Pseudosulfitobacter sp. DSM 107133: one gene and its partner. The protein of the gene in region 2 interacts with the protein of the main gene of each other region in a pairwise test. Links are inferred from orthologs where the notes say so. Each region holds a gene or a part of one and is shown on either strand. Other genes may lie near its edges.

Region 1 (4,523 bases), 140 kb from region 2 along the record:
GATTTTTTCGGCCAGAGGCGCAAGGCTTTCCGGCTTGGCCTGTGCCGCGATCACCTGCGCCAGTACAAGTACCAGCGCAAGGGCCGTCAGCCACATAGCGCGAAGTTGAATGATTGGGGTGCGTGTTGTCGACACCGCGACCGCTTTGGGCTGCATACGACTTTCTCCTGCTATCCATGCGGACGATACGCCCGCTATTCACACATTACTGCGCGTCTGCGCACTACCGTGCATCTAGCGTTGCGGGCTTGCAACATGAAAGATTGAATTCAATCGCACCCTGTCAACACCACGTTACCTATCTGTGAACCTCGGCCCCTGCGGGCAAGGCGCGGGGAAATTTCTTCTTTTGGCCCGAAATATCCCCGCCGGAGGCATAAGACCAAAATTAGGATAATTTTGAATAAAATCAAATGGCGCGTCAGCGCCGCGTTCAATGCAGGCCCAGCTGGAACGCGGCCCAGATCAGCAACAGCCCACTCACCAAAGCGAGAAGACCCACCTGTCTGCGCACAGCCTCGGGCAGGCTGCGCAACAGCTCCAGCATCCGTTCGACAAGCGAAGGGGCCAGCGCATAGGCCAGCCCCTCAACCATCAGTACCAGTCCCAGGGCCATCAGGACCCAGGCCATGTTATTCGCCCTCGGCCGAGCGTGCGCCCTGATCCGAGCGCAGGTAGTTAAAGAACTCGCTGTCCGGCGACAGAACCATCGTCGAGTTGTTGCCCTTCAGCGCCCGCTCATAGGCAGTCAGAGAGCGGTAGAATTCGAAGAACTCGGGGTCGGCGCCAAAGGCCTCGGCAAAGATACCGTTGCGTTCGGCATCGGCTTCACCACGGATGATATCACCCTGACGGGTCGCATCCGAGGTCAACTCGACCACGGTCCGGTCGGCTTGCGCACGCACCCGCTGGGCGGCTTCTTCACCGCGCGCGATTTCGTCTGCGGCTTCACGTTCCCGCTCGGCGCGCATCCGGGCAAATGTGGCATCAAGGTTCTGTTCCGGCAGGTTGGTCTGTTTCAGACGCACGTCCACCACTTCCAGCCCCAACGGCAGGGCACGCTGGCGGGCCTGCGTGGTGATACGCGCCATCAGGCCGGCACGGTCTGCCGACAGGATGGTGTTGGATGTCACGCCGTTCGAGCCCAGAACCGCACGAATCACCGGGTTCAGGATACCTTGCAGCCGGTCCTCGGCAGCACGCATCCCATTGGCGCCGACCGCTTGGCGAAACTGCACCACGTCGGAAATCCGGTAGCGGGCAAAGGCGTCGACAACCAGGCGGCGGTCATCCGAAGGGGTGACTTCGGTTGGCACGGTGTCCAGTGCCTGAATGCGGTCGTCATAGCGCACGACCTCTTGGATCAGCGGGATCTTGAACGCGAGTCCCGGCTCTTCCTTGACCGATTTGATCTGGCCGAATTGCAGGACCAGCGCCTTTTCACGCTCGTCCACGATAAACACCGAGCTGAGCAAAATGGCCACCAGCACGACGAGTGCGGGTATGATGAGTGTTGTGTTCCGCATCAGTTCGATCCTCCACCGCGCAATTGATTAAGCGGCAGATAGGGAACAACCCCCTGCCCGCCGTTGCCATCGGTTGAATTCTCAAGGATGATCTTGTCCACATCCCCCAGAATTTTCTCCATGGTTTCCAGATACAGGCGCTTGCGTGTCACCTGTGGCGCTTTGGAATATTCCTGCAAGACCGAGGTAAAACGCGCGGCTTCACCCTGGGCTTCGTTCACTTGCTGGGCGCGATAGCCTTCGGCCTCTTCCAGCGTTTGCGCCGCTTCACCACGGGCACCGGCCAAGACGCGGTTGGCATAGGCGTCAGCCTCGCGTTCCAGACGGTCACGTTGCTGCTCGGCCGCCTGCACTTCGCGGAAGCTGTCGATCACGTCGCGCGGCGGGTCTGCCTTGTCGAGGTTCAGGCGCAGGATGTTCACACCGCTGTCGTATTGGTCCAGCGTCGTCTGGATCAATTGCTGTGCCTCATCCGCGATAACCTGACGGTCGCGGTTCAGGATCGGCGCCAGTTCCGAACGTGCGATCACTTCACGCATCGCCGATTCCGACACGGCGCGGATGGTCTCTTCCGGCTCGGCCAGATTGAACAGGTATTTTGCCGGGTCCGAGATGTTCCAGACCACCTGAAAATCAATGTCGATGATGTTTTCATCGGTGGTCAGCATCAACCCGCTTTCGCCGCGCGATCCGGTGCCGATGGTTTCGGTCTGTTCGCGCGTCACCGGCAGAACCACCGCCGTCACCAGCGGCCAGGGCGCAAAGTTCAGACCCGGCTCGCCGGTGGCCGAATATTTGCCCAGGAACAGCTCGACCGAGCGTTCTTCGGGTTTCACGGTATAGAAGCTGGCAAGCCCCCAGCCCACGATCAGGACAAGCGCGCCCAGACCCAGCGTGCCGCGTGTCAGACGCGGGCCACCGCCACCGCCCGGACCACGTCCGCCGCCGGTGCCGTTGTTGCCACCACGTCCGCCCATCAGGACGCGCAGCTGTTCCTGACCTTTTTTGACCAGATCGTCGATCTCGGGCATCTGCCCGCCGCCGGGTTTTCCCCCGCTGCCTGATCCGTTCGAGCCGCGATTACCCCCGCGCTCGTCATCTCCGCCAGAGCCTCCGCCGCCCCACGGGCCGCCTGTGTTGCCAGCCATATGTTTTCTGTCCTCCTGTTCGCCGCCCCTTTGAGCCGCGCATCAATTCATTACCTGTGTATTTTACTTGAGTAATTCAAGCAGTGCGTATCGGTGTCCGCATCGTCACGATTTCCTCGGACATGGTCGGATGTACCGCGCAAACGCGATCAAAGTCTTCTTTGGTTGCGCCCATCTTGATTGCGATGCCTGCAAGCTGGATCATCTCGCCCGCGCCCGGCGCGACGATATGACAGCCCAGAACCACGCGGGTTTTCCTGGATACGATCAGTTTCATCAACACCCGGGCCTCGCGTCCGGCAAAGGCGGTCTGCATCGGGCGGAAGCTGGAGGCGTAAACCTCGATCTCTTCTTGCGCGGCGGCTGCCTCCTCGCTCAGGCCGATGGTGCCCATTTCAGGCTGGGTGAAGATCGCGGACGGGATCAGGTCGTGGTCGACCGGTGTCGGGTTGTCGCGGTATACGGTTTCGACAAAAGCCATGCCTTCGCGGATGGCAACGGGCGTCAGGTTGACGCGGTCGGTGACATCGCCAATGGCATAGATGTTGTCCACCGCCGTCCTGGAGAATTCATCCACCAGGATTTCGCCCTTGCGGCCCAGGATCACGCCCGCCTCTTGCAACCCGATGTCACGGCTGGACGGCGCGCGGCCTGTGGCAAAGAATACCATATCAAAGGTTTTTTCACCACCCGTCGTGGATTTCACACAAACCGGACCACCGTGGACACCACCCTGTTTTGCAGCCTTGTCAGAGCCTTCCGCCCCCATTGCCGCGTCCGAGCCGGTCAATGCGTCATGTGCCTGACCAGCGGGCCACATCTCGACAATATCGGTGCCCACATGCAGATCAATCCCGCGCGCGCGCATCGCTTCGGCTATCAGACCGCGCGCCTCGTCGTCAAAGCCGCGCAGGATTTGCGCACCGCGGTAATATTGCGTCACCTCGACACCGAGGCCGTGCAGGATGCAGGCAAATTCGCAGGCGATATAGCCACCGCCGATGATCAGGATCGACTTGGGCAGGCTTTCCAGATCAAAAATGTCATCGCTCACAATGCCCAGATCGGCATTGGGCAGGTCGGGGCGCACAGGATAGCCGCCAGTGGCGATCAGGATGGTTTTGGCGGTCTTTTCCGTACCATCGTCCAGCACGATCGTGTGCTTGTCTTTCAGCCGCGCGCGGCTGTCGAAGGTTTCGACACCCGAGTTGGCCAGCAGGTTGCGATAGACGCCTTCCAGCCGGTCCAGTTCGGTGTGCAGGTTCTTCTGGAACGCCGGCCAGTCGAAGGGGCCATCCTTGATATCCCAGCCATAGGCGCGGGCATCTTCGGTCATGTCGCGATATTCGCTGGCAAAGACCATCAGCTTTTTGGGCACACAGCCCCGGATCACACAGGTGCCGCCATAACGGCTTTCCTCGGCCAGTCCGACTTTCACCCCGTCGCCTGCCGCCACGCGCGCCGCACGCACGCCGCCCGAACCTCCGCCAATCACAAATAGATCAAAATCGTATGTCGAAGCCATGAAACAGCCCTTTATTCTGCAAGATCGGTGAACAGGTTGTCGGTTTCGACGAAATCCAGGCGGTCCTGTTCAATGGTGCCTTCATTTATGTCGCGGACCTCGACACGTCCATCGCCATAACCGATCACAACCGCGTCACAAATGTCTATGAACAAACCGTTTTCGACGACACCGGGCATCTGGTTCAGCACCAGCGACAGCTGGCGCACGTTGCCGATACGGTTCAGGTGCAGGTCCAGAATATGGTTGCCCTCATCGGTGATGAAGGGGTGCGTGCCGTTCATGCGCAGCGACGAGGACCGCCCCAGCACGTCCATCGAAATC
Region 2 (4,548 bases):
CTTTGGCTGACCTTTGCCTTGTCATGGCCATAGGGCAACAGATCATCAGAGGGGATTCCCAACTTGCCCCCGATCTCTTGAATCGGCAGCTTGCTGGCTTCCCGTGCAATCTGGATGTCGGTTTTATGGGCCATGATTCCTCCTCGCGCGTATGTTGTTGGCAGCAGACACTAACGTACTGCTATTTGCATACAGGTTCAGGCCCCCGGCAGCGAACACCGTTTCCGACATTTCCCGCCCCTGTACCGTCCCGAACAGGCGCATTTGTTTCTTTTCGGAACCGCCGTCCCGCTGAACGCCCCTAGGCGCGTGCTTCGGCCAGATGCGCCCAGACCATCTGGTCGGGGATATGCAACACCAGCGTATCACCGACTGAAAACGCGCCGGCCCGCTCGACCCAGGCCGTCACCCCGCGCAGGTTGCGGGCGGCGGGTTTGAACAATTTTCCCAGTCCCGGCATATCGGTTTCAATCTCGCGGCCCGGCAGGATGCAGGGGCGGTTTTGCATATCGACCACCAGCGTGGCCCCGCTGGGCCCCTGCAAGCGCGACGATGGCGGGATATGACTGAAATCAGGGATGCCTTCGACGACCATCGACGCACCAAGCAGCCCCGGGTCTATCGCGTCCACCCCCATCTTTTGCGCAATCAGCGCCAGTTCTTCGGCGGACAGGATCGACAGCTGACGCGCATTGCCGATCTCGGTGCCCCTGGGGTGCTGCGACGTAACGCGGCTGCACGACAGACGCGAAAAACCGCTGTGCACCTCGCCTTCGAACCCTTCCAGCGTGGCGGCGACGCTTTCCAGCGGCTCCGAGCGCAGGGCCCCCGGAACGCTGCTGTCTGCGGGGTTGGTATTGCGCCCCAACCATGTGATGCGGGCGGTGAACGACGTTGGTTTAAGCGCGGGCATAGGGGGCCTTTTTGACGTGGCAGTTGGCTGGTCTGGGCGCAGACTGGCCCACCAGGCGTGAAATGAAAAGGGGGATGACGTGGCCGCGCGCCATTGGTGTGACGGGCGGGTGCAGTCCATGGCAACGACAGTTTGTCAAAGCTTCCTGAAAACAAAAAAAGGCCCCGCTTTCGCGAGGCCTCCTGTATTCTCGGCAACCCGGTTCAGGTCGGTTCCGGTTCCATCCCGCCCTCGGACGAAGGCGGCTTTTTCTTCGCCTTGGCCTTGGGAATGGCGGTCAGGCTGGGTTTTTCTTCGCTGGCAGCCGTGCCATCGTCGTCGCCGTCCCCCGCTTGCGGAGGCTCGCCGTTCATCACGCGCTTGATCTCGTCACCGGTCAGCGTTTCGTATTCCAGCAGCCCTTGGGCCAGACGTTCGAATTCGACGTTCTTTTCCTTGATGATCTTGGCCGCCCAGTCATAGCCGTCCTGAATGAACGTGCGCACTTCCTGTTCAACCGTCTCCTTGGTGTTGGCCGAGACCGAGAAACCCGCAGTCGCGCCCTGATACCCCTGAGCCGCTTCGGAATAGTCGATGTTGCCAACCTTGTCCGACATGCCCCATTGCAGCACCATCGCACGGGCCAGCGCGCTGGCCTGCTGGATGTCGCCCGCAGGGCCGTTGGACACCGATTCCTCACCGTATTTGATGATCTCGGCAGCCTTTCCCGCCATGGTCATGGCCAGACGCTGTTTGCACTCGTCCTTGAACATGTTCAGACGGTCCATTTCCGGCAGGCTCATCACCATGCCCAAGGCACCGCCACGCGGAATGATCGTCGCCTTGTAGACCGGATCGCACTTGGGCAGGGTCATCCCCACCAGCGCGTGACCGGCTTCGTGATAGGCGGTCATTTCCTTTTGCTCGGGCGTCATCACCATGCTGCGCCGCTCGGGGCCCATCATGACCTTGTCCTTGGCAGATTCGAAGTCGATCATCGTCACGAAACGGCGTCCCACACGGGCCGCCATCAAGGCCGCTTCGTTCACAAGGTTCGCAAGGTCCGCACCCGAGAAACCGGGCGTGCCGCGCGCAATGATGCGCAGATCGACATCCGGCCCCAGCGGGGTCTTGCGTGCGTGCACGCTCAGGATCTTTTCGCGGCCCTTGATGTCGGGGTTGGGCACGGTCACCTGACGGTCGAAACGACCGGGGCGCAACAGCGCGGGGTCCAGAACATCACGACGGTTGGTCGCGGCCAGGATGATGACGCCCTCGTTCGCTTCAAAGCCGTCCATTTCCACCAGCAACTGGTTCAACGTCTGTTCACGCTCGTCATTGCCACCGCCATAACCGGCACCCCGGTGACGGCCCACGGCGTCAATCTCGTCGATGAACACGATGCAGGGCGCGTTTTTCTTGGCCTGCTCGAACATGTCGCGCACACGGGATGCACCCACACCCACGAACATTTCAACGAAATCGGAACCCGAAATGGTAAAGAACGGCACGCCCGCCTCGCCTGCGATTGCGCGCGCCAGCAGCGTCTTACCGGTGCCCGGAGGGCCAACGAGCAGCGCGCCCTTGGGGATCTTGCCGCCCAAACGCGAGAATTTCTGCGGGTTGCGCAGGAATTCCACGATCTCTTCCAACTCTTCCTTGGCCTCGTCGATGCCTGCCACGTCGTCAAAGGTCACGCGACCCGACTTTTCCGTCAGCATCTTGGCCTTGGACTTGCCAAAGCCCATCGCTCCGCCTTTGCCACCGCCCTGCATCCGGTTCATGAAATAGATCCAGACACCGATCAGCAGCAGGAAAGGCAGCAGGGTCATCAGAAACGACTGAATCCCCGATTGTTGTTGTTGCTCGGCCTTGACCGGCACGTTGTTCGAAATCAACAGGTTTGTAACCTCGGCATCCGCCGGCTTGATGGTCACATAGTCTTTATCGTCTTCACGAAAGCGCACCTGCTCTCCGTCCAGTGTCACGCTGGTGACTTTGCCGTTTTCAACCGACTGGACGAATTCTGAATAGCTGATTTCGCGGCTTTGCAATGTGCTGCCTGTGCCGCTGAACAGATTGAACAGCGCAACGATCAATACAAGCAGGACAACCCAGAACGCGATATTGCGTGCATTACCCAAGGACACTCTCCCAAAAATTCTCGGGACCGAATAGCAATACGCCACGGTCACCCACCTAAGATAGACATGCTGTCCGTCAGTTCAATGCGATAACAGCATCATTGACGGGATAGAAGTGCGGCAAAAAAGGCATCTTGCCCCCCGTCGACCTCGACCGACCAGCCCCCCGCCGCGTCAAAGACGGGGGCAACAATCAATTCGGACCCTTCCCAAACCGCCGGCAGAGACAACAGCGCGCCCCGTGGCAGCCCCAGTTCACGCCAGTCGGGCTGCGCGTTCAGCGCTGCTTCTCCCATCGGTCCCACATGCAGGCGGGGGTCGTCTTCGGGGCCGCAGACACGCCAGCGGTTGTCCCACAGATCGCCAATTTCGCAGCAGGTGTCACGCACCGCATTCAGTTCGCGAAAAACCCAGATGGCATCTCGCGAGACGGCCACCTGACAGCCGTCCAGCGTGACGGTGCGTTGCTCTTGTATCGCGGATTTCAGGGCTGCAATCGCACTGCGGCGCGGCGGATATTCGCCACCGTTCACCCACATGATAGCATGAACCAGCAGGCGGCGGGAAATTTCCGCAGGCAGCGTACGAAACTGCCGCAGATCCAGCCGCACCGTGCCCAGTTGCACCTGTGCAACCTCGCGGGCGGCCAGAAAGCTTTGCCAGTCCAGTGCCTCGCGCGCCTGCCGCATGTTCTGCGCGACATCCGCCAAAGTTCTGGCCGTCAGGCCAAGCGGCTCAAGCTGCGCCAGCGCCTGACGCATGGCAACGCGCGCAAAACGGGTGTCATCGTTGCTCGGGTCGTCGGCCCATTCAATACCCTGCGCGGTCAAATAGGTCCGTAATTCGGCGCGGGTGATACCCAGCAAGGGGCGCACATAAACAATACCGTCCCGCAGCCGTCGCGGGGCCATGGCCGACAATCCGTCAACCCCTGCCCCGCGCGCCAGTCGCATCATCAGCGTTTCGGCCTGATCGTCGGCAGTATGCCCCAGCAATACCGCGCCAATCCCGATCTCTTCGGCCCAGCAATGAATCAAGGCATAGCGCGCATCGCGGGCCACCCCTTGCAAGTTGCCAGCCCCGTCCCAACCGCGCCAGTTTTCGATCTGGTGCGGTAAATTGTGCAGCGTGCAAAAATCGGAAACCAAAGCCAGCTCATCGCGCGCACCCGACCGCAGGCCGTGATCCACGCTGATCACATACAGCGAAATTCCGTGCGCGCGCGCCACCTTGCAGCTCAGCGCCAGCAAGGCCATCGAGTCACCGCCGCCGGATACGGCGACGCCAAGTTTGTCGGGGGGGGTGGGCAGCAGCCGCGCCTCGATGGCTGCAATCAGCGCGGCGTCATCCATGTTCAGCCGCAGGCGAGCGCGCTCATTTCACTTTGCGCCCGCGCCGCTGCATCAGACCCGCCAAAGCGCACAGGCACTTCGCCCAGGGTCACGCAGGCTTCGCCGGACTTGCCCAGCTTGCCCAGTGACACGCCCAGCAGCAGCAATGCCTCGGGCGCGG

Evidence for each region. Proteins that work in one complex are often made in the same cells at the same time.
Region 1: the proteins of ftsH (region 2) and hflK interact in binary tests that used the Escherichia coli proteins (3 or more experiments, as listed by UniProt). The link is inferred for Pseudosulfitobacter sp. DSM 107133 from one-to-one orthologs.

Annotation. Positions count from the first base shown.
Region 1 is NZ_CP085154.1:1,192,558-1,197,080, reverse strand. Bases 601-3,458 are described here. They hold hflK (FtsH protease activity modulator HflK), read right to left. Parts: upstream 2,675-3,458; coding sequence 1,526-2,674; downstream 601-1,525. Other genes in these bases: DSM107133_RS05950 (FAD-dependent oxidoreductase), read right to left, coding at 2,751-3,458; DSM107133_RS05960 (protease modulator HflC), read right to left, coding at 633-1,526; DSM107133_RS05965 (DUF2065 domain-containing protein), read right to left, coding at 601-631. In the rest of the region: DSM107133_RS05970 (Do family serine endopeptidase), read right to left, coding at 1-156; more of DSM107133_RS05965, read right to left, coding at 434-600; more of DSM107133_RS05950, read right to left, coding at 3,459-4,199; ribose-5-phosphate isomerase RpiA, read right to left, coding at 4,211-4,523.
Region 2 is NZ_CP085154.1:1,335,935-1,340,482, reverse strand. Bases 577-3,459 are described here. They hold ftsH (ATP-dependent zinc metalloprotease FtsH), read right to left. Parts: upstream 3,037-3,459; coding sequence 1,117-3,036; downstream 577-1,116. Other genes in these bases: tilS (tRNA lysidine(34) synthetase TilS), read right to left, coding at 3,135-3,459; DSM107133_RS06645 (MOSC domain-containing protein), read right to left, coding at 577-913. Outside these bases: DSM107133_RS06650 (formate--tetrahydrofolate ligase), read right to left, coding at 1-134; more of DSM107133_RS06645, read right to left, coding at 302-576; more of tilS, read right to left, coding at 3,460-4,388; tol-pal system protein YbgF, read right to left, coding at 4,391-4,548. UniProt on the Escherichia coli protein: Acts as a processive, ATP-dependent zinc metallopeptidase for both cytoplasmic and membrane proteins. Plays a role in the quality control of integral membrane proteins.